DNA from 3 places in the Loigolactobacillus coryniformis subsp. coryniformis KCTC 3167 genome. Region 3 is predicted to be linked to each of the others. Evidence: a T-box and tRNA genes for the amino acid it is inferred to sense, from the RefSeq annotation. Region 3 holds a T-box; the other regions hold tRNA genes.
The links. The T-box of region 3 lies ahead of LC20001_RS06150 (valine--tRNA ligase). A T-box ahead of a tRNA ligase gene usually reads a tRNA of that ligase, here a tRNA-Val.
Positions count from the first base shown of each region.

Region 1: it encodes a tRNA-Val, which carries the amino acid that the T-box ahead of LC20001_RS06150 (valine--tRNA ligase) is inferred to sense. The anticodon was not compared.
Region 2: it encodes a tRNA-Val, which carries the amino acid that the T-box ahead of LC20001_RS06150 (valine--tRNA ligase) is inferred to sense. The anticodon was not compared.

Region 1 covers NZ_CP017713.1:2,056,417-2,063,986, reverse strand. The annotation lists rRNA gene LC20001_RS10270 (23S ribosomal RNA) at 1-2,523, shown strand, start outside; rRNA gene rrf (5S ribosomal RNA) at 2,602-2,718, shown strand; tRNA gene LC20001_RS10260 (tRNA-Asn) at 2,729-2,801, shown strand; tRNA gene LC20001_RS10255 (tRNA-Ser) at 2,811-2,900, shown strand; tRNA gene LC20001_RS10250 (tRNA-Glu) at 2,912-2,983, shown strand; tRNA gene LC20001_RS10245 (tRNA-Val) at 2,988-3,060, shown strand; tRNA gene LC20001_RS10240 (tRNA-Asp) at 3,069-3,142, shown strand; tRNA gene LC20001_RS10235 (tRNA-Phe) at 3,161-3,233, shown strand; tRNA gene LC20001_RS10230 (tRNA-Tyr) at 3,239-3,319, shown strand; tRNA gene LC20001_RS10225 (tRNA-Trp) at 3,330-3,403, shown strand; tRNA gene LC20001_RS10220 (tRNA-His) at 3,406-3,478, shown strand; tRNA gene LC20001_RS10215 (tRNA-Gln) at 3,491-3,562, shown strand; tRNA gene LC20001_RS10210 (tRNA-Cys) at 3,597-3,667, shown strand; tRNA gene LC20001_RS10205 (tRNA-Leu) at 3,715-3,798, shown strand; gene LC20001_RS10200 (LacI family DNA-binding transcriptional regulator) at 4,163-5,143, opposite strand; gene LC20001_RS10195 (sucrose-6-phosphate hydrolase) at 5,157-6,653, opposite strand; gene LC20001_RS10190 (sucrose-specific PTS transporter subunit IIBC) at 6,897-7,570, shown strand, end outside.
Region 2 covers NZ_CP017713.1:1,880,459-1,888,028, reverse strand. The annotation lists gene LC20001_RS09370 (hypothetical protein) at 1-53, shown strand, start outside; rRNA gene LC20001_RS09365 (16S ribosomal RNA) at 555-2,124, shown strand; tRNA gene LC20001_RS09360 (tRNA-Ile) at 2,224-2,297, shown strand; tRNA gene LC20001_RS09355 (tRNA-Ala) at 2,312-2,384, shown strand; rRNA gene LC20001_RS09350 (23S ribosomal RNA) at 2,543-5,465, shown strand; rRNA gene rrf (5S ribosomal RNA) at 5,544-5,660, shown strand; tRNA gene LC20001_RS09340 (tRNA-Val) at 5,673-5,745, shown strand; tRNA gene LC20001_RS09335 (tRNA-Lys) at 5,749-5,821, shown strand; tRNA gene LC20001_RS09330 (tRNA-Leu) at 5,843-5,924, shown strand; tRNA gene LC20001_RS09325 (tRNA-Thr) at 5,937-6,009, shown strand; tRNA gene LC20001_RS09320 (tRNA-Gly) at 6,024-6,095, shown strand; tRNA gene LC20001_RS09315 (tRNA-Leu) at 6,106-6,191, shown strand; tRNA gene LC20001_RS09310 (tRNA-Arg) at 6,202-6,275, shown strand; tRNA gene LC20001_RS09305 (tRNA-Pro) at 6,313-6,386, shown strand; tRNA gene LC20001_RS09300 (tRNA-Met) at 6,402-6,475, shown strand; tRNA gene LC20001_RS09295 (tRNA-Ile) at 6,492-6,565, shown strand; tRNA gene LC20001_RS09290 (tRNA-Met) at 6,614-6,687, shown strand; tRNA gene LC20001_RS09285 (tRNA-Asp) at 6,690-6,763, shown strand; tRNA gene LC20001_RS09280 (tRNA-Phe) at 6,773-6,845, shown strand; tRNA gene LC20001_RS09275 (tRNA-Gly) at 6,870-6,940, shown strand; tRNA gene LC20001_RS09270 (tRNA-Ile) at 6,948-7,021, shown strand; tRNA gene LC20001_RS09265 (tRNA-Ser) at 7,026-7,113, shown strand; tRNA gene LC20001_RS09260 (tRNA-Glu) at 7,132-7,203, shown strand; tRNA gene LC20001_RS09255 (tRNA-Ser) at 7,214-7,301, shown strand; tRNA gene LC20001_RS09250 (tRNA-Met) at 7,311-7,384, shown strand; tRNA gene LC20001_RS09245 (tRNA-Asp) at 7,388-7,461, shown strand.
Region 3 covers NZ_CP017713.1:1,237,667-1,245,236, forward strand. The annotation lists gene LC20001_RS06140 (cysteine desulfurase family protein) at 1-619, shown strand, start outside; gene thiI (tRNA uracil 4-sulfurtransferase ThiI) at 700-1,917, shown strand; T-box leader at 1,957-2,241, shown strand; gene LC20001_RS06150 (valine--tRNA ligase) at 2,303-4,966, shown strand; gene LC20001_RS06155 (bifunctional folylpolyglutamate synthase/dihydrofolate synthase) at 5,042-6,346, shown strand; gene LC20001_RS06160 (HAD family hydrolase) at 6,356-7,012, shown strand; gene radC (RadC family protein) at 7,081-7,570, shown strand, end outside.

The DNA.
Region 1 (7,570 bases), 820 kb from region 3:
CGTTCAGGATCCTGAGTACGGCGGAACACGTGAAATTCCGTCGGAATCTGGGAGGACCATCTCCCAAGGCTAAATACTACCTAGTGACCGATAGTGGACCAGTACCGTGAGGGAAAGGTGAAAAGAACCCCGGAAGGGGAGTGAAACAGTTCCTGAAACCGTGTGCCTACAATTAGTTAGAGCCCGTTAATGGGTAATAGCGTGCCTTTTGTAGAATGAACCGGCGAGTTACGTTTGCATGCGAGGTTAAGCTGATAAGGCGGAGCCATAGCGAAAGCGAGTCTGAATAGGGCGTTTAGTATGTAGACGTAGACCCGAAACCAAGTGACCTACCCATGTCCAGGTTGAAGGTGTGGTAAAACACACTGGAGGACCGAACCCGTGTATGTTGAAAAATGCTGGGATGAGGTGTGGGTAGCGGTGAAATTCCAAACGAACTTGGAGATAGCTGGTTCTCTTCGAAATAGCTTTAGGGCTAGCCTCGGAATTGACCATCATGGAGGTAGAGCACTGTTTGGACTAGGGGCCCGTCTTGGGTTACTGAATTCAGATAAACTCCGAATGCCATTGATGAATTATCCGGGAGTCAGACAGTGAGTGATAAGATCCATTGTCGAAAGGGAAACAGCCCAGACCACCAGTTAAGGTCCCCAAATTTATGTTAAGTGGAAAAGGATGTGGGGTTGCATAGACAACTAGGATGTTGGCTCAGAAGCAGCCACCATTTAAAGAGTGCGTAATAGCTCACTAGTCGAGTGACCCTGCGCCGAAAATGTACCGGGGCTAAACATAATACCGAAACTGTGGATGACCACTTATGTGGTCATGGTAGGAGAGCGTTCTAAGGGCGTTGAAGGTTGATCGTGAGGACAACTGGAGCGCTTAGAAGTGAGAATGCCGGTATGAGTAGCGAAAGACAGGTGAGAATCCTGTCCACCGTATGACTAAGGTTTCCTGGGGAAGGCTCGTCCTCCCAGGGTTAGTCGGGACCTAAGCTGAGGCCGCAAGGCGTAAGCGATGGCCAACAGGTTGAGATTCCTGTACTAGTTTATTTTGTTTGAACGATGGAGGGACGCAGGAGGCTAAAGGATCCGCACGATTGGAAATGTGCGGCCAAGCAATAAGTCTTGGTGTGAGTCAAATGCTTGCACCTGTACGGACAAGTTGTGATGGGGAGCGAATTTAAGTAGCGAAGTCCTTGATGTCACACTGCCGAGAAAAGCTTCTAGTGAGAAATAAACTACCCGTACCGCAAACCGACACAGGTAGTCGAGGAGAGTATCCTCAGGTGTGCGAGAGAACTCTCGTTAAGGAACTCGGCAAAATGACCCCGTAACTTCGGAAGAAGGGGTGCTGATCTAACGATCAGCCGCAGTGAATAGGCCCAGGCGACTGTTTATCAAAAACACAGGTCTCTGCTAAATCGTAAGATGACGTATAGGGGCTGACGCCTGCCCGGTGCTGGAAGGTTAAGTGGATGAGTTAGTACTTCGGTACGAAGCCCAGAAATGAAGCCCCAGTAAACGGCGGCCGTAACTATAACGGTCCTAAGGTAGCGAAATTCCTTGTCGGGTAAGTTCCGACCCGCACGAAAGGCGTAACGATCTGGGCACTGTCTCGACGAGAGACTCGGTGAAATTATAATACCCGTGAAGATGCGGGTTACCCGCGACAGGACGGAAAGACCCCATGGAGCTTTACTGTAGCTTGATATTGAGTGTTTGTACTGCTTGTACAGGATAGGTAGGAGCCGTTGAAGCCGGAACGCTAGTTTCGGTGGAGGCATTGGTGGGATACTACCCTTGCAGTATGAACCCTCTAACCCGCGCCACTCAGCGTGGCGGGAGACAGTGTCAGGTGGGCAGTTTGACTGGGGCGGTCGCCTCCTAAAAAGTAACGGAGGCGCCCAAAGGTTCCCTCAGAATGGTTGGAAATCATTCATAGCGTGTAAAGGCATAAGGGAGCTTGACTGCGAGACTTACAGGTCGAGCAGGGACGAAAGTCGGGCTTAGTGATCCGGTGGTTCCGTATGGAAGGGCCATCGCTCAACGGATAAAAGCTACCCTGGGGATAACAGGCTTATCTCCCCCAAGAGTCCACATCGACGGGGAGGTTTGGCACCTCGATGTCGGCTCATCACATCCTGGGGCTGTAGTTGGTCCCAAGGGTTGGGCTGTTCGCCCATTAAAGTGGTACGCGAGCTGGGTTCAGAACGTCGTGAGACAGTTCGGTCCCTATCCGTCGCGGGCGTAGGAAATTTGAGTGGAGCTGTTCCTAGTACGAGAGGACCGGAATGGACATACCGCTGGTGTACCAGTTGTGCCGCCAGGCGCATCGCTGGGTAGCTAAGTATGGCCGGGATAAACGCTGAAAGCATCTAAGTGTGAAGCCCCCCACAAGATGAGATTTCCCATTCCTTTATGGAAGTAAGACCCCTGAAAGATGATCAGGTAGATAGGTTGGAAGTGGACGTGTCGTGAGGCATGGAGCGGACCAATACTAATCGGTCGAGGACTTAACCAAGTAGCATTTACGCAGGTTAGTTCAAGGGCAAATAAATTGAATATCCAGTTTTGAGAGCGTAACGTTCTCAGAAAGTGGTGTGGTGGCGATAGCAAGAAGGATACACCTGTTCCCATGTCGAACACAGAAGTTAAGCTTCTTAACGCCGAGAGTAGTTGGGGGAGCACCCCCTGCGAGGGTAGGACGTTGCCACGCTGTTTATAATTCCGGCTTAGCTCAGTTGGTAGAGCGTCTGACTGTTAATCAGAATGTCGTTGGTTCGAGTCCGACAGCCGGAGTCGAGTCATGGAGAGTTGTCCGAGCGGCTGAAGGAGCATGATTGGAAATCATGTATACGGGTATTGCCTGTATCAAGGGTTCGAATCCCTTACTCTCCGTCAGCTATGCTGGCCCGTTGGTCAAGTGGTTAAGACACCGCCCTTTCACGGCGGTAACATGGGTTCAAATCCCGTACGGGTCATTATGGAGGTTTAGCTCAGCTGGGAGAGCACCTGCCTTACAAGCAGGGGGTCACAGGTTCGATCCCTGTAACCTCCATCAACATTGGTTCCATGGTCTAGTTGGTTAGGACGCCTGCCTGTCACGCAGGAGATCACGGGTTCGAGTCCCGTTGGGACCGCTTATAATATTTTCATATGGCTCGGTAGCTCAGTCGGTAGAGCAATGGATTGAAGCTCCATGTGTCGGCAGTTCGATTCTGTCCCGCGCCATTTATGGAGGAGTAGCGAAGTGGCTAAACGCGGCGGACTGTAAATCCGCTCCTTCGGGTTCGGTGGTTCGAATCCACTCTCCTCCATTTTTATAATAGGGATATAGTTCAATGGTAGAATCACGGTCTCCAAAACCGTTGATGTGGGTTCAACTCCTACTATCCCTGCCATGGCGGTATTGGCGAAGTGGTTAACGCACCGGATTGTGGCTCCGGCACGCGTGGGTTCGATTCCCACATACCGCCCTTGTACCATATTGGGATATAGCCAAGCGGTAAGGCAACAGACTTTGACTCTGTCATGCGCTGGTTCGAATCCAGCTATCCCAGTTTAAAAGTTTCAAGGTATTTGAACCTTGATGATGGCGGTATAGCCAAGTGGTAAGGCAAAGGTCTGCAAAACCTCTATCACCGGTTCAAATCCGGTTACCGCCTTTGTATTAAAAAGGTATGGTATCCATGCTTTTAAAAATAAGTATTATGCCGGCGTGGCGGAATTGGCAGACGCGCTGGATTCAAAATCCAGTTCCCTCGCGGGAGTATCGGTTCGACCCCGATCGCCGGTATTGATGTCCGAATATGGACACAATCGAATAAGTGCAATCTTACTAAATTAATTTTTAGTAGGGTTGCTTTTTTGTTTGTTCTGAGCTTCAATTCCTTGCTATAGTGGATGTTCTTTTTGGCTTCTTCCAAGCGCTTTCTCATCGATTCCACGCTGTCGTGCAAAAGTGGCGTTCTCGATATACCTGACTGTTGAAACGCCTCGATCAGTTTGAGTTTTTCAAGGGCAGTGAGTTTGGATCTTGGCATATAATAATCCCTCCATAATCATCAGATGAAATACAATAATTCATCTGATGATTATGGAGGGATTATCGCAACCTCGTTTACTGTTGGTAGGAAGCTTTTTTGCGTGTTTAATTCAACTTAACGCGTTGTTTGGCCATTGATCAATTTGACCGGCAATTGGTAGCGTGGTTGTAAAGCTACATGGTGGTCTTTGATTCTTTGTAGCAACAGATCAATCAATAAAGTAGCGATATCATCGATGGGTTGCATGATCGTAGTTAATTCGGGATGATAATCTTGAATTAATTTAGTACCGTCATAGCCAACTACTTGTAAGTCAGTTGGGATAGCCAAGCCTAATTTTTGCGCTTCATTTATTAGTAAAAGTGCCGATAGATCATCGGTACAAAAGACACCGTCCGGTTTTTGATCAACGAGTAACTGATGGATCTTTAAGGCTTTGATATTAGCGGCGGTATGAAAATCGATCTCAGCAGTGATTGGTTGTAGGTCGGCTGCTTTTAGAGTATCGGCATAGCCATTTAAGCGTTCCGTCGTTGGAGAATTCGGCTGGTTGATTCCAGAAAGGATGACGATTTTTTTAGCCCCAGCTTTTAGTAATGCTTCCGTTGCCAATGCGCCGCCGGTATAATTATCGCTGCTGACGATTGGAATCGTATTTGATAAGGCACGGTCAAACGAAATGATGGGCAAACCGACGCGTTCATATTCCGCAATGCCTAGATTATGAGCACCGGCAATAATACCATCAACTTGGTTGGCAATCAACATTTGTAAATACGCCCGCTCTTTTTCTTTATTCTCCGCGCTATTACATAAGATGACTTTGTAGCCTTTGGCGAAAAGATGGCTTTCTAGTAATGAAACGAGCTCACCAAAAAAAGGGTTACTAACTGATGGGAAAATAACGCCGATTAATTTTGTTTCCTTACCTTGCAGCGAACGTGCTAGACTGTTGGGCTGATAATTTAGTTCCTGCATTGCGGCAAATACTTTATCTTTAGTGTGTTGCGATAAAGAACCGTAGTTATTGATCACTCGTGAAACGGTAGTAGCGGAAACGCCAGCTAATTTGGCGACGTCAGTTAGTTTGACCATCGTGTATCATTCCTTAATCTATGGCGTTTAATTGCCAAAATTTTCCGGTGAGCTCAGCCGTTGTGGGACTGCTAACTGATAGTTGTTGTTGGCCCGGCTTGGGGAAAAAGCGTGCAGTCAGGGTAGTGTAACCATGATTGAGGTACATCTCGCAAACTGAATGGTCAACAAATAAATTTAAAGTGATCGCGTGATGGGCTGGTAATTGACTCGTGCGGACTGTGCCGTATTTTTCAGCAAATGGTTCACCAGCAGCTTGGCGATCAACAGTGACAACACCGGTTTTACTGTTTAATTTTACCTCAAAAAAGGCAGAAGCGTCACTATTTTCTGCGATGTGTAGTGTAATTTCTTGATCTGCGGCAAGGTTTAAAGCCAACTCGTATTGTTGACCACTGTTAGCTTGGATAACTGTCGGTGCTGGCGTTGCCTGAACGTTGAATTGTTGCTCATCAGTGCGTAATTTTTGATTCTCGCTGACAGGGTATTGATAAAGGTGGCCGTCCTTGATCGTTAATTCCTTGATCAGACTTAAACAATGGGCCCAACCGTAACGATCAGTGGGATAGTCGATCTCAGGCAAGCCAATCCACGACACGGCTAACGCACGGCCATCCGGCGCATTGATCGCCTGCGTGGCATAAACGTCAAAACCATCATCTAGTAATTTAAGTGAGTATTGTGCGTTGAAAGTTAAGTTTTCCCAGTCGACTTGGTCACTAAGCAAATAAGTATTGGGATAAATATTTTGGTAAGCGAGTGTTGACTGTGCTAAACCTTGGGGACAACTGATCAAAACAGTGGTATTGCCGATTTGGATTAAATTAGGGCATTCGATCATATAGCCAATTTTGGGTTGGTCTAGTTGTAGCGGGCCCATAAAATCCCATTGGTGTAGGTCATTGGACTGATAAACAAGGATAGTGCCTACTTTGTCGTTAGTTTGTCCACCAATAAATGCCCAATATTGGTCTTGTTTTGCGATGATCTGCGGATCACGAAATTCACTGGTGTAACCAGCTGGTGGTTCGCTGATCAATGGTTTACTTAATTTGGTGAGCTGGTTATGCTGGTCCAGCACAGCGCCGTTTTGATATGGGTGACGTTGCCAATTTGCGTCGCGCACATTACCGGTATACATCAGAAATAATTGATTGCCAAGTGGTAAGGCAGAGCCGGAATAGGCGCCGTGACTATCGTAGGCAGAATCTGGTAACAGATCGCCAGCTGTCTTTTGCCAGTGGACTAAATCATCGGAAGTTAAATGACGCCATGATTTTAACCCATGAACTGGGCCAAAAGGGAAGTTCTGGTAGTATAAATGCCACTTGTTATTGAAATAAGCAAAACCATTAGGATCGTTCAGTAGTCCGCTATCGGATTGAATGTGATAGCCCAAACGCCAAGGAGATGTGCTGACAGTTGCTAAAAGTGCTTGTTGTGTAGCAGGGGGCCATTTTGAATAACTTTGATATCTAAGTGCGCGTGTCCATTTTTTAATTAAAGTCATGCTCGATTCCTCGATTTCTACTAGTTAGAATATAACGATCCATTTTAAATGCAATCGTTAACTTTACTTGCTATATTAGCTTTTATACCATTTTATGTCAAACGATAATCATTTACTAGATCTTTTATTTATTATGAATCGATGATTGTTAATTTTTTAAATGATATACGTTTGACAATTTTAAAAAAGTGAGTATGATAATAAACATAAAGCGATTACATAAAATAGTTGGAGGTAATGATAATGGATCATGCAAAGGTGGCCAAGGATGTTCTTAGTGCTGTTGGTGCGGATAATATTCAAGCAGCAGCGCATTGTGCAACGCGTTTACGAATGGTGATCAAGGATGAAAGTAAGATCAATCAGAAAGCATTGGACGCGAATCCTGGTGTTAAGGGGACGTTTGAAACTAACGGTCAATTTCAAATTATTATTGGACCAGGGGATGTAGATAAGGTATATGCCGAACTGATCAAAACAACTGGATTGAGTGAAGCGACACCGGATGATATCAAAGCTGCAGCAGTTAATGGTAAAAAGATTAATCCGTTTATGGCTTTGATCAAGGTCTTATCTGATATTTTTATTCCGATCATTCCTGCGTTAGTTGCCGGTGGTTTGTTAATGGCTTTAAATAATGTTTTAACTGCTGAACATTTATTTATGGCAAAATCAGTTGTCCAAGCTTATCCCGCGTTGAATGGTTTTGCCCAGATTGTCAATACGATGGCTTCGGCACCATTTACGTTCTTACCGATCTTGGTTGGGTTCTCAGCTACTAAGCGTTTTGGGGGGAATCCTTATCTAGGGGCCGCTATGGGGATGATCATGGTTGCTCCGGATTTGATCAATGGCTATGCGGTCGCGACCACAATGGCCGCTGGTAAGATGGTTTTCTGGAACGTTTTTGGCTTGAA
Region 2 (7,570 bases), 640 kb from region 3:
TACGCGGTTTATTGACGCAGATCGATATGAGCGGGGTCCCACATTTTAACTAAGTGAGCTAATTTTGGTATAAATATACTAAATTCGAAATTTTTTTCTTGACGCTACCGCGAAATGTTGATATAGTATTTGTTGTTGTCAGTTACAGCTCGTGTCGTTGAAAAAAGTTTTTAAAACTTTTTGTTGACAGATCTTGCTTAACTTGATAAACTAATAAAGTTGTCACTTGTTGAGTTATTCATTTCTATTTGCATAAAGATGCAGAGTAAAAGCTTGATTTAACAAGGCATAACGAAATCAGAAATGAACGGCTTGAATATTTATTCAAAAAGTTCTTGACAAGCTTCGCTCGTCATGATAAACTGATTAAGTTGTGTTGAGCAACAAGGTAGACCTTTGAAAACTGAACAAAGTTTCGACAAATCAAATGTGTAGGGTCTTTATTTTTTACCGGCCTTCGGACCGGTTCGAGATAAAGCAAACATTTGCGAAGTCAATTCAATTTGAATTATAACTCGCTAGCAACAAAATCAATTGAGCAATCAATTTTCATTTTATATGAGAGTTTGATCCTGGCTCAGGACGAACGCTGGCGGCGTGCCTAATACATGCAAGTCGAACGCACTGACGTCGACCGAAGCTGCTTGCAGTGGACGTTGATTGACGTGAGTGGCGGACGGGTGAGTAACACGTGGGTAACCTACCCTTAAGTGGGGGATAACATTTGGAAACAGATGCTAATACCGCATAACCATTCAGACCACATGGTCTGAATGTAAAAGACGGCCTTTGGCTGTCACTTTTGGACGGACCCGCGGCGTATTAGTTAGTTGGTAAGGTAACGGCTTACCAAGACAATGATACGTAGCCGACCTGAGAGGGTAATCGGCCACATTGGGACTGAGACACGGCCCAAACTCCTACGGGAGGCAGCAGTAGGGAATCTTCCACAATGGACGAAAGTCTGATGGAGCAACGCCGCGTGAGTGAAGAAGGTTTTAGGATCGTAAAACTCTGTTGTTGGAGAAGAACAGGGACTAGAGTAACTGTTAGTCCTTTGACGGTATCCAACCAGAAAGCCACGGCTAACTACGTGCCAGCAGCCGCGGTAATACGTAGGTGGCAAGCGTTGTCCGGATTTATTGGGCGTAAAGCGAGCGCAGGCGGTTTTTTAAGTCTGATGTGAAAGCCTTCGGCTTAACCGAAGAAGTGCATTAGAAACTGGAAAACTTGAGTGCAGAAGAGGACAGTGGAACTCCATGTGTAGCGGTGAAATGCGTAGATATATGGAAGAACACCAGTGGCGAAGGCGGCTGTCTGGTCTGTAACTGACGCTGAGGCTCGAAAGTATGGGGAGCGAACAGGATTAGATACCCTGGTAGTCCATACCGTAAACGATGAATGCTAAGTGTTGGAGGGTTTCCGCCCTTCAGTGCTGCAGCTAACGCATTAAGCATTCCGCCTGGGGAGTACGACCGCAAGGTTGAAACTCAAAGGAATTGACGGGGGCCCGCACAAGCGGTGGAGCATGTGGTTTAATTCGAAGCAACGCGAAGAACCTTACCAGGTCTTGACATCCTTTGACCACTGTAGAGATACAGCTTTCCCTTCGGGGACAAAGTGACAGGTGGTGCATGGTTGTCGTCAGCTCGTGTCGTGAGATGTTGGGTTAAGTCCCGCAACGAGCGCAACCCTTATGACTAGTTGCCAGCATTTAGTTGGGCACTCTAGTAAGACTGCCGGTGACAAACCGGAGGAAGGTGGGGATGACGTCAAATCAGCATGCCCCTTATGACCTGGGCTACACACGTGCTACAATGGTCGGTACAACGAGTTGCGAACCCGCGAGGGTAAGCTAATCTCTTAAAGCCGATCTCAGTTCGGATTGTAGGCTGCAACTCGCCTACATGAAGCCGGAATCGCTAGTAATCGCGGATCAGCACGCCGCGGTGAATACGTTCCCGGGCCTTGTACACACCGCCCGTCACACCATGAGAGTTTGTAACACCCGAAGTCGGTGGGGTAACCCTTTTAGGGAACTAGCCGCCTAAGGTGGGACAGATGATTGGGGTGAAGTCGTAACAAGGTAGCCGTAGGAGAACCTGCGGCTGGATCACCTCCTTTCTAAGGAATAATTACGGAAACCTACACGATTTGTTTTGAAACTTTGTTTAGTTTTGAGAGGTTTACTCTCATACTTATATTAATTGGACGCTTTTTTTTGGGCCTATAGCTCAGCTGGTTAGAGCGCACGCCTGATAAGCGTGAGGTCGATGGTTCAAGTCCATTTAGGCCCATTTCTAATTAATATGGGGGATTAGCTCAGATGGGAGAGCGCCTGCTTTGCACGCAGGAGGTCATCGGTTCGATCCCGTTATCCTCCATTAACAGCGAGAGCTGTTAAACGTTGTACTTTGAAAACTGGATATTCAATTTCTTTGTAATATATAAACCGAGAATTAACACTGCGTTTTAAAGAGTTTTTTAAGAAAGTATTTCTTAATCGCTAAACTCTAACCGTGATACCGTTAGGTATCAAATAGGTTAAGTTAAGAAGGGCGCACGGTGGATGCCTTGGCACTAGGAGCCGATGAAGGACGGTACTAACACCGATATGCTTCGGGGAGCTGTACGTAAGCTTTGATCCGGAGATTTCCGAATGGGGGAACCCAGCCAACTTAGTCGTTGGTTACTCATAAGTGAATACATAGCTTATGAGAGGTAAACGTGGGGAACTGAAACATCTCAGTACCTGCAGGAACAGAAAGAAAATTCGATTCCCTAAGTAGCGGCGAGCGAACGGGGAACAGCCCAAACCATGATGCTTGCATTGTGGGGTTGTAGGACTGAACTTTGGAGTTACCAAAGTCGTTGATAACTGAGTCAGTTGGAATGCTGAACAAAACAGGGTGAAAGTCCCGTAAGTCAAATCAACGGCTCTTCGTTCAGGATCCTGAGTACGGCGGAACACGTGAAATTCCGTCGGAATCTGGGAGGACCATCTCCCAAGGCTAAATACTACCTAGTGACCGATAGTGGACCAGTACCGTGAGGGAAAGGTGAAAAGAACCCCGGAAGGGGAGTGAAACAGTTCCTGAAACCGTGTGCCTACAATTAGTTAGAGCCCGTTAATGGGTGATAGCGTGCCTTTTGTAGAATGAACCGGCGAGTTACGTTTGCATGCGAGGTTAAGCTGATAAGGCGGAGCCATAGCGAAAGCGAGTCTGAATAGGGCGTTTAGTATGTAGACGTAGACCCGAAACCAAGTGACCTACCCATGTCCAGGTTGAAGGTGTGGTAAAACACACTGGAGGACCGAACCCGTGTATGTTGAAAAATGCTGGGATGAGGTGTGGGTAGCGGTGAAATTCCAAACGAACTTGGAGATAGCTGGTTCTCTTCGAAATAGCTTTAGGGCTAGCCTCGGAATTGACCATCATGGAGGTAGAGCACTGTTTGGACTAGGGGCCCGTCTTGGGTTACTGAATTCAGATAAACTCCGAATGCCATTGATGAATTATCCGGGAGTCAGACAGTGAGTGATAAGATCCATTGTCGAAAGGGAAACAGCCCAGACCACCAGTTAAGGTCCCCAAATTTATGTTAAGTGGAAAAGGATGTGGGGTTGCATAGACAACTAGGATGTTGGCTCAGAAGCAGCCACCATTTAAAGAGTGCGTAATAGCTCACTAGTCGAGTGACCCTGCGCCGAAAATGTACCGGGGCTAAACATAATACCGAAACTGTGGATGACCACTTATGTGGTCATGGTAGGAGAGCGTTCTAAGGGCGTTGAAGGTTGATCGTGAGGACAACTGGAGCGCTTAGAAGTGAGAATGCCGGTATGAGTAGCGAAAGACAGGTGAGAATCCTGTCCACCGTATGACTAAGGTTTCCTGGGGAAGGCTCGTCCTCCCAGGGTTAGTCGGGACCTAAGCTGAGGCCGCAAGGCGTAAGCGATGGCCAACAGGTTGAGATTCCTGTACTAGTTTATTTTGTTTGAACGATGGAGGGACGCAGGAGGCTAAAGGATCCGCACGATTGGAAATGTGCGGCCAAGCAATAAGTCTTGGTGTGAGTCAAATGCTTGCACCTGTACGGACAAGTTGTGATGGGGAGCGAATTTAAGTAGCGAAGTCCTTGATGTCACACTGCCGAGAAAAGCTTCTAGTGAGAAATAAACTACCCGTACCGCAAACCGACACAGGTAGTCGAGGAGAGTATCCTCAGGTGTGCGAGAGAACTCTCGTTAAGGAACTCGGCAAAATGACCCCGTAACTTCGGAAGAAGGGGTGCTGATCTAACGATCAGCCGCAGTGAATAGGCCCAGGCGACTGTTTATCAAAAACACAGGTCTCTGCTAAATCGTAAGATGACGTATAGGGGCTGACGCCTGCCCGGTGCTGGAAGGTTAAGTGGATGAGTTAGTACTTCGGTACGAAGCCCAGAAATGAAGCCCCAGTAAACGGCGGCCGTAACTATAACGGTCCTAAGGTAGCGAAATTCCTTGTCGGGTAAGTTCCGACCCGCACGAAAGGCGTAACGATCTGGGCACTGTCTCGACGAGAGACTCGGTGAAATTATAATACCCGTGAAGATGCGGGTTACCCGCGACAGGACGGAAAGACCCCATGGAGCTTTACTGTAGCTTGATATTGAGTGTTTGTACCGCTTGTACAGGATAGGTAGGAGCCGTTGAAGCCGGAACGCTAGTTTCGGTGGAGGCATTGGTGGGATACTACCCTTGCTGTATGAACCCTCTAACCCGCGCCACTTAGCGTGGCGGGAGACAGTGTCAGGTGGGCAGTTTGACTGGGGCGGTCGCCTCCTAAAAAGTAACGGAGGCGCCCAAAGGTTCCCTCAGAATGGTTGGAAATCATTCATAGCGTGTAAAGGCATAAGGGAGCTTGACTGCGAGACTTACAGGTCGAGCAGGGACGAAAGTCGGGCTTAGTGATCCGGTGGTTCCGTATGGAAGGGCCATCGCTCAACGGATAAAAGCTACCCTGGGGATAACAGGCTTATCTCCCCCAAGAGTCCACATCGACGGGGAGGTTTGGCACCTCGATGTCGGCTCATCACATCCTGGGGCTGTAGTTGGTCCCAAGGGTTGGGCTGTTCGCCCATTAAAGTGGTACGCGAGCTGGGTTCAGAACGTCGTGAGACAGTTCGGTCCCTATCCGTCGCGGGCGTAGGAAATTTGAGTGGAGCTGTTCCTAGTACGAGAGGACCGGAATGGACATACCGCTGGTGTACCAGTTGTGCCGCCAGGCGCATCGCTGGGTAGCTAAGTATGGCCGGGATAAACGCTGAAAGCATCTAAGTGTGAAGCCCCCCACAAGATGAGATTTCCCATTCCTTTATGGAAGTAAGACCCCTGAGAGATGATCAGGTAGATAGGTTGGAAGTGGACGTGCCGTGAGGCATGGAGCGGACCAATACTAATCGGTCGAGGACTTAACCAAGTAGCATGTACGTAGTGTTAGTTTAAGGGCAAAGAAATGAATATCCAGTTTTGAGAGCGCAACGTTCTCAGAAAGTGGTGTGGTGGCGATAGCAAGAAGGATACACCTGTTCCCATGTCGAACACAGAAGTTAAGCTTCTTAGCGCCGAGAGTAGTTGGGGGAGCACCCCCTGCGAGGGTAGGACGTTGCCACGCACTTTTTCATTTGGAGGTTTAGCTCAGCTGGGAGAGCACCTGCCTTACAAGCAGGGGGTCACAGGTTCGAACCCTGTAACCTCCATTTGAGCCGTTAGCTCAGTTGGTAGAGCATCTGACTTTTAATCAGAGGGTCGACAGTTCGAGCCTGTCACGGCTCATTGCCAGTTTTAAATATTTTTGCGGGTGTGGCGGAATTGGCAGACGCACTAGATTTAGGATCTAGCGCCGTAAGGCGTGGGGGTTCGAGTCCCTTCACCCGCACTCGAGAGTTATGCCGACTTAGCTCAGTTGGTAGAGCATCTGATTTGTAATCAGAGGGTCGGGCGTTCGAATCGTCTAGTCGGCATTAATTGAATACATGCGGAAGTAGTTCAGTGGTAGAACATCACCTTGCCATGGTGGGGGTCGCGGGTTCGAATCCCGTCTTCCGCTTTAATAATATGCCGGGGTGGCGGAACTGGCAGACGCACAGGACTTAAAATCCTGCGGTGAGTGATCACCGTACCGGTTCGATTCCGGTCCTCGGCATTATTATTATGCACCCATAGCGCAATTGGATAGAGTGTCTGACTACGAATCAGAAGGTTGTAGGTTCGACTCCTACTGGGTGCATTGAGCGATTAGCTCATTAGTAACACATAAAAAGTTTCGGGAAATAGCTCAGCTTGGTAGAGCACCTGGTTTGGGACCAGGGGGTCGCAGGTTCGAATCCTGTTTTCCCGATTAGATCCAAAGTATCGCGGTGTAGCTCAGCAGGTTAGAGCGTCCGGTTCATACCCGGGAGGTCGGGGGTTCGATTCCCTTTGCCGCGATAGGTTTAAAGAGCTTGGACCTTTAGCTCAGTTGGTTAGAGCAGACGGCTCATAACCGTCCGGTCGTAGGTTCGAGTCCTACAAGGTCCATCTTTGATGGATGTTGTTTTAAACCATCTAAGTTTTATATAATATTATCGCGGGATGGAGCAGTCTGGTAGCTCGTCGGGCTCATAACCCGAAGGTCGTAGGTTCAAACCCTGCTCCCGCAATTGGTTCCATGGTCTAGTTGGTTAGGACGCCTGCCTGTCACGCAGGAGATCACGGGTTCGAGTCCCGTTGGGACCGTTTAAATATGGCTCGGTAGCTCAGTCGGTAGAGCAATGGATTGAAGCTCCATGTGTCGGCAGTTCGATTCTGTCCCGCGCCATCATATTCAGTTATTCTATAGTATGCGGGTGTAGTTTAGTGGTAAAACCACAGCCTTCCAAGCTGTTGTCGCGAGTCCGATTCTCGTCACCCGCTTTACTATGGGCCTATAGCTCAGCTGGTTAGAGCGCACGCCTGATAAGCGTGAGGTCGATGGTTCAAGTCCATTTAGGCCCATTTTGGGGAAGTACTCAAGTGGCTGAAGAGGCGCCCCTGCTAAGGGTGTAGGCGGGTAACACCGCGCGAGAGTTCGAATCTCTCCTTCTCCGTTTTTTTATTTTTTGTATGGCCCGTTGGTCAAGTGGTTAAGACACCGCCCTTTCACGGCGGTAACATGGGTTCAAATCCCGTACGGGTCATTTTCAGCTTGGAGGATTACCCAAGTGGCTGAAGGGAACGGTCTTGAAAACCGTCAGATGTGTAAAAGCATGCGAGGGTTCGAATCCCTCATCCTCCTTTATATTATCGCGGGATGGAGCAGTCTGGTAGCTCGTCGGGCTCATAACCCGAAGGTCGTAGGTTCAAACCCTGCTCCCGCAATATGGTTCCATGGTCTAGTTGGTTAGGACGCCTGCCTGTCACGCAGGAGATCACGGGTTCGAGTCCCGTTGGGACCGTCGTACCGTGTTAACGGTAAGACGGCTGATGAAGAACAAAAGCAAATTGCTTTTGTTCTTTTTTTATTCATGAGTCCTTTTAAAGACTAGAACACTGTGCTACACTAGT
Region 3 (7,570 bases):
ACAATCGATCGGTAAGGGACTATTACCATTACTGAGATTACCACGGATCGACTTTTTAACCTTCTCAGCGCATAAATTCCATGGTCCCCGGGGAACGGGCTTTATCTATGCGAAGCGTGGGCGCCAGTTAGCGCCTTTGATGACTGGTGGTGGTCAAGAAAACAATTGGCGTAGTGGTACAGAAAATCTACCGGCAATCGCGGGGATGGCTAAGGCATTACGTTTATTGTTAACTGATGAGTCAGCCAAGGTACAACAACAGCAGGCAATCAAAACTAAAATTTATCAGCACGTGGCGCAACAGCCTAAGGTCACAATTTTCTCGGAAAATACTGCTGATTTCGCACCGCACATTCTTTGCTTTGGCATTCAAGGTGTTCGTGGTGAAACCATCGTCCATGCTTTTGAGGAGCATGATATTTATATCTCAACCACCAGTGCTTGTTCCTCTAAAAAAGGAACGATTTCGGGTACGTTAGCAGCTATGCACGTTCCTGATGAGATTGCAACGAGTGCTGTTCGGGTTTCTTTAGATGAAAATAATACTTTGGCTGAAGCAGAGGCTTTCATCAAAGCTTTTGATCAGATTTATGCGCGTTTTGAATTGATCAACTCATAATCGTACAAGGAACAGATTTTTCGTGGCATAAATTTTGCCATGAGGAATAGTCGACTTTAATCGTGAAATAGGAGAATTTAATGGAATATACAGAAATTATGGTGCGCTACGGTGAATTATCAACTAAAGGTAAAAACCGGCGCAGCTTTATCGATCGTTTATACAGTAATACACGCAAGGCGCTACATCGTTTTCCAGCGTTAGAAATTCATGCTCGCCGTGATCGGTTACACGTTGTTTTGCATGGTGAAGACAGTGCCGCAGTGATGAAACGTTTAGGCCAAGTTTTTGGCATTCAAAACTTTTCACCATCGATCCGAGTAGAACGTGATATGGATCAGGTCCGGGCAACCGCAATCGCTATGATTAAGGAACAATATCAGCCTGGTGACACATTTAAGGTCAATACGCGTCGTTCAGATCATAACTTTGAATTAGACACCAACGAAATGAACGCCGAGCTTGGTGGCGTAATTTTGGACAATGTTCCAGGAATTACGGTGCGTGTGCATAAGCCAGAAATCACATTGCGAGTTGAAGTTCGTTTGGATGGTATTTATTTATCTAGCCGGACGATTCAAGGTGCTGGTGGGTTGCCAGTTGGGACTGCCGGTCGGGGTATGTTGATGTTATCTGGTGGAATCGATTCGCCAGTGGCTGGTTATTTAGCCATGAAGCGTGGTGTAGCGATTCAAATGGTGCACTTTTTTAGCCCGCCATATACGAGTGCCAAAGCGCTAGCCAAGGCCAAGGAATTGACTTCAAAATTAGCACCGTATGCTGGTAGCATTCAGTTTATTGAAGTGCCATTTACGCATATTCAAGAAGAAATCAAAAATAAAGTGCCTGAAGGCTATTTGATGACTGTACAGCGGCGTTTAATGTTACGTTTGACTGATAAAATTCGTGAACAACAGCGAGGGTTAGCTATTTTTAATGGGGAAGCCTTAGGTCAAGTCGCCTCACAGACAATGGAAAGTATGGTCGCAATCAATGATGTGACCACAACACCAATTTTGCGGCCAGTTGTTTCAATGGATAAAAACGAGATCATCAAAATTGCCGAAGAAATCGATACGTTTAATTTATCGATCATGCCGTTTGAAGATTGCTGTACGATTTTTGCGCCACCAGCACCAAAGACACGGCCTAACTTGGAAAAGACGCGGGCCTATGAAAAGTTCATTGATGTTGAGGGCTTGATGGCTGAAGCGTTAGCTGGTATTAAAATGACTGAAATTAAAGCTGACGAAGAATTTTTGTCTCAAGATCAGACTGAAATCGCCAGTCTGCTTTAATTTAGCATTGCACTACTGCCGATTTTTTGCTACAGTAGTTTCAAAGCATTGAACAAGCGAGTAGTTGTGGAATCGCGGCATAGAGAAAAAGTGAATTGCTGCAAGCTTTACGCGATACACAATGAAGGTAACTTGGGAGCTGTTACTTTGAAATCTAGGTTGTTTAAGTTAGTTTTTATCGCTAATTTGATCTAGAAGTGGTTGGAAAAATTGCTTTTTTAACCACTCGAGTAGGAGTAGCCGGTAGATAGCCGTTATGATCAATTAAGTGGCGCAGTATGCGCAATTTAGGTGGTACCGCGAATAACAGCATTCGTCCTATTGATTTAGGACGGGTGCTTTTTTATTTGCAGTGAACGATATTAATTTTAGAGGGGTGACGTCAATGGCTGACAAAAAACAGATGTCAACTAAGTACGATCCGCATCAGGTTGAACCTGGGCGGTATGAAGAATGGCTCAAAAAAGATTTATTCAAACCAAGTGGCGATCCGGAAGCAAAACCGTATTCAATCGTGATCCCACCGCCTAATGTAACTGGTAAGCTACATTTAGGCCATGCTTGGGATACCACGTTACAGGATATGTTGATCCGTCAAAAACGGATGCAAGGGTATGACGTTTTGTGGTTACCAGGGATGGACCATGCTGGTATCGCCACTCAGGCCAAAGTTGAAGGTCACTTACGCGAAAAGGGTATTACGCGCTATGATTTAGGCCGTGAAAAATTTGTTGACGAAGTATGGGATTGGGTCCATGAATATGGTGATATCATTCATCAGCAATGGGCTAAGTTAGGTATCTCAGTCGACTATTCACGTGAACGCTTCACTTTGGATGAAGGTTTGTCCAAGGCTGTCCGTAAAGTCTTTGTTGAACTATACAAAAAAGGCTTGATCTATCGCGGTGAATATATCATCAACTGGGATCCGCAAGCGCGGACGGCTTTATCTGATATCGAAGTCATTCATCAGGATGATCAAGGCGCTTTTTATCATGTTAAATACCCGTTTGTTGATCCTGATTATACGTTTGATGGTAAGAACTACATTGAAATTGCAACCACCCGGCCAGAAACGATGTTTGGGGATGTGGCTGTTGCGGTCAACCCAGATGACGAACGTTATAAAGATCTGGTTGGTCGTGAAGTTGTCTTACCATTACAAGGGCGGCATTTACCAATCATTGCCGATCCGTACGTTGATAAGGAGTTTGGAACGGGGATGGTTAAAATTACCCCAGCCCATGATCCTAATGATTTCCAAGTTGGTAATCGCCATAATTTAAAGCGGATCAATACAATGAATGAAGATGCATCAATGAACGCCAATGCCGGCAAATATGAAGGTATGGACCGTTTTGATGCCCGTAAAGCTATGGTGGCTGATTTAGATCAGGAAGGCTACTTATTACGCACAGATCCAATCGTGCATAGTGTGGGCCATTCTGAGCGGACTGGCGTTCAAGTTGAAGCGCGCTTATCAACACAGTGGTTCGTCAAGATGAAGCCATTAGCTGAAGCGGCTTTGAAGAACCAAAATGGGGACGATCGGGTTGATTTTGTGCCTGAACGGTTTGAAAACACCTTCACGCAATGGATGGATAATGTACATGATTGGGTGATCTCACGGCAGCTTTGGTGGGGACATCGGATCCCAGCTTGGTATAACAAGGAAACTGGCGAGACGTATGTTGGTATGGAAGCGCCAGCCGATCCAGAAAATTGGGAACAAGATTCAGACGTACTTGATACGTGGTTTAGTAGTGCTTTATGGCCATTTTCAACGATGGGTTGGCCCGACACTGATGCGCCTGACTTCAAGCGCTATTTCCCAACTAACACCTTAGTAACAGGCTACGATATTATTTTCTTCTGGGTTTCCCGGATGATCTTCCAGAGCTTAGAATTTACTGGTAAACGGCCATTTGAACACGTTTTGATCCATGGTTTGATTCGTGATGAACAGGGCCGCAAGATGAGTAAATCCTTGGGTAATGGGATTGATCCAATGGAAGTTATCGAAAAGTATGGTGCCGACGCTTTACGCTGGTTCTTAAGCACTGGTTCAACTCCAGGGCAAGATGTACGCTTCTCTTATAGCAAAATGGACGCCGCATGGAACTTTATTAACAAGATCTGGAACGCCAGCCGTTTTGTGATCATGAATTTAGATTCTACGACTACGTCAACAATGCCAACTGCGGATCAACGTGACTTGGCTGATCGCTGGATCTTGAGTCGTTTAAATGACACCGTCAAAGACGTGACGCGCTTATTTGAAGACTTTGAATTTGGTGAAGCGGGCCGCTTGCTTTATAATTTCATCTGGAACGATCTTTGTGATTGGTACATTGAAATGAGTAAAGAAGTCTTGTACGGCGATGATCAGACGGCCATTGCAAACAAACAACAGGCTTTAGCTTATGTTTTCGAACAAACGTTGAAATTAATGCATCCGATCATGCCATTTGTTACTGAAGAATTATGGCAACAATTACCACATGTCGGGGATTCGATCGTGACGGCTAGCTATCCTGTTGAACACACTGAACTGGCTGATGCTGATGCGGTGGCGCAAATGTCTAGCTTGATTGATCTGATTCGTTCAGTTCGTAATATTCGGGCGGAGGTCAATGCGCCATTATCCAGCCCAATTGATGTGATGATCAAAACAACGGATCAATCGACGCAGACTATCTTTGAGAACAATCGGGAATACATCGAGCGCTTTGTTCATCCTAAGGCCTTGACGATTGCGGCGGATGTTGCGGCGCCAGCTTTGGCGATGTCGGCAATTATTACGGGCGCCGAGATCTATGTACCACTAGCTGAGTTGATCGATCTGAATGAAGAAATCAAAAGGATGGAAAAGGAAGCAGCTAAATTACAGAGTGAGGTTACGCGGGCTGATAAAAAATTAGGTAATGAGCGTTTCGTGCAAAATGCACCTGAAGCGGTTGTCGCTGAACAAAAAGCTAAACGCGCTGACTATGAACAAAAATTAGCAGCTGCTAACGAACGAATTACTGAATTGAAAGCTAATTTATAGGCGGTAAAAAAAAGAAGTCTGAATTTCAGGCTTCTTTTTTTGTTATACTGGAAAAAAAGTGAAAGTGGCGAAATTATGTACGCAGAAAATTATCAAGTTGCCTTAACTAAAATTCACAGTCGGCCTAAAATGCATAAGGAAGGCAGTTTAAGTCGTATGCAACGGGCAGTTGCTGCCTTTGGTCATCCGGAAAAACAGATAACCGCGATTCATGTTGCTGGTACCAATGGTAAAGGATCTGTGGTCAATGATCTCCGTTATTTAGCAAATGCGCAGGGTATGACAGTAGGAACATTTACATCACCGTTTTTGACGCATTTTAATGAACGAATCAGCATTGATGGGGAACCAATCAGTGATGAAGCGTTGTTGCAGTTAGTCAACCAGGTCGGCCCACGTGTGGCCGAATTGGATGCGGCGCAACCAGAAAATCAGATCACTGAATTTGAATTTGTCACCTTGTTAATGCTTGTCTACTTTGCGCAGCAACCGATTGATTTGGCGATTATTGAGGTCGGTATCGGGGGACTGACGGATGCGACTAACGTGATCACGCCATTGGTGTCAGTGATCACTACGATTGGTTACGATCATATGGCACTGTTGGGTGACACATTGACCGAGATTGCAGCACATAAAGCGGGGATAATTAAGCCAGGTCAGCCTGTGGTCAGTGGGCGATTGCCGGCAGAAGCGCAGGCGGTAGTTAGTACTGTGGCTGAACAAAAGCACAGCCGACTGTACCGGTTAGGCGATGATTTTAAAACTTCGCGGCATCAAGCCTTGGCGACTTGGGGCGAGACTTTTGATTTCACTGGCTTAGCTCAGCACGTAAAAGGAATCGAGCTACCGATGTTAGGCGATTATCAAATTGATAATGCTGCAGTGGCCATTGCTGCCTTTGTCTTGGCGTTACAACAATTGCAGCAAAGTAGTGATGCCAAAACAATCAAGGCTGGTTTAGCACAGGCTAAGTGGCTCGGACGCTTAGAGAAGATCAACGATCAGCCGCTAATCGTTTTAGACGGGGCGCACAATGAACCGGCAATGCATGCTTTGGCGGACACGTTGAAAGCAAATTTCAGCCAACTAGAGATCTATATTATTTTTGCTGCACTGAAGGATAAGGAAACCACTAAAATGTTAGCAATTTTGGAACGGTTACCTAATGTCCATCTCATTTTGACGCAGTTTAACGGTAATGATCGGGTGGCTGCAGCTAGTGAGTTAGAACAAGCAAGTGAGCAAGATCTGCCGTTATATACATACTGGCAGGAAGCGCTGCAAGCGGTCTTGCAAGAAGCATCAGCAGACGATATGCTATTATTAACGGGTTCACTTTATTTTGTTTCTGAAGTGCGCCACTATTTTGAAAGTTGAGGACTGACGATGAAGGTACAAGGCGTAATTTTTGATATGGATGGCTTGATGTTTGATTCCGAAAAGTTATACTATCAGGCCAATTTAGCGGCGGCAAAGCAAATGAAACTCGATTATAGTGACGACTACTATGAGCGTTTTATTGGCGCCTCTGATGAAGACTTAATGGCCTTTTTCCGTGAGGCTTTTGGTAGTGAAGCGCAAGTGCAAGAATTTATGCGGCTGACCTATCAAGCGATCGATCAGGCCATTCATCAAGGAAGATTGGAAAAAAAGCCAGGTTTGGATGAATTGATTGCTTATCTAGAGCAACAACAAATCAGTAAGGCAATTGCTTCGAGTAATTTTAAAACTAAAATCAGTGATTTTTTGACGGCCACGCAAACGGCTAGTCATTTTCCAACGATCATTTCAATGGATGATGTCGCTAAAGGTAAGCCGGCGCCAGACTTGTTTGCAGCAGCACGGGCAGCTTTGGGGACGCCCGCGGCAGAAACCTTAGTGCTTGAGGATTCGCTGAATGGGCTTTTAGCTGCTCAGGCGGCGGGAATTCCTTGTATTATCGTACCCGATTTGATCAAGCCAACTGTTCAAATGCAGGCCCAAGCATTGACGATCGTACCTGATCTGTTGGCGGTTCGTGATTTTATCAGAAATAATCACTGAGATTTTGCGTAGTTTAAGAATAGGCGTTAAAAGAAACGTTTAATCTTAAATCAGCAAGGGGTAATTAAATGTTAAGGCTCGAGACACATAAGGAACCATTGCAACCACGGGAGCAGTTAGTTTATGCTGGGGCGGCGAGTTTGACTGATCAACAATTATTAGCAATTTTATTACGGACGGGAACAAAACAATTGCCAGTCATGACGGTAGCCGCCCAAGTTTTGCAGACTTATCCGCAATTAGCGACTTTGGCGCACGCAAAAATCAGTGAACTGCAGCAGATCACTGGTATTGGACAAACTAAAGCGATTGAATTACAAGCCGCTTTAGAGCTAGGTCGTCGCTGTCAGTTAGCTGCTCAGTTGCGTTTTGGTACCATTGCTTCCAGTCAGCAGGTCGGCGAAATGATGATCAAACGGTTTGCTGGCTGTCGTCAGGAGCATTTAATTGTGGTTTATTTGGACACTAAGAATCAGATTATTAAGGAGCAAGAATTATTCCGGGGTACGTTAAATGCTTCGATAGCGCATCCACGGGAAATTTTTGCGTATGGGCTGC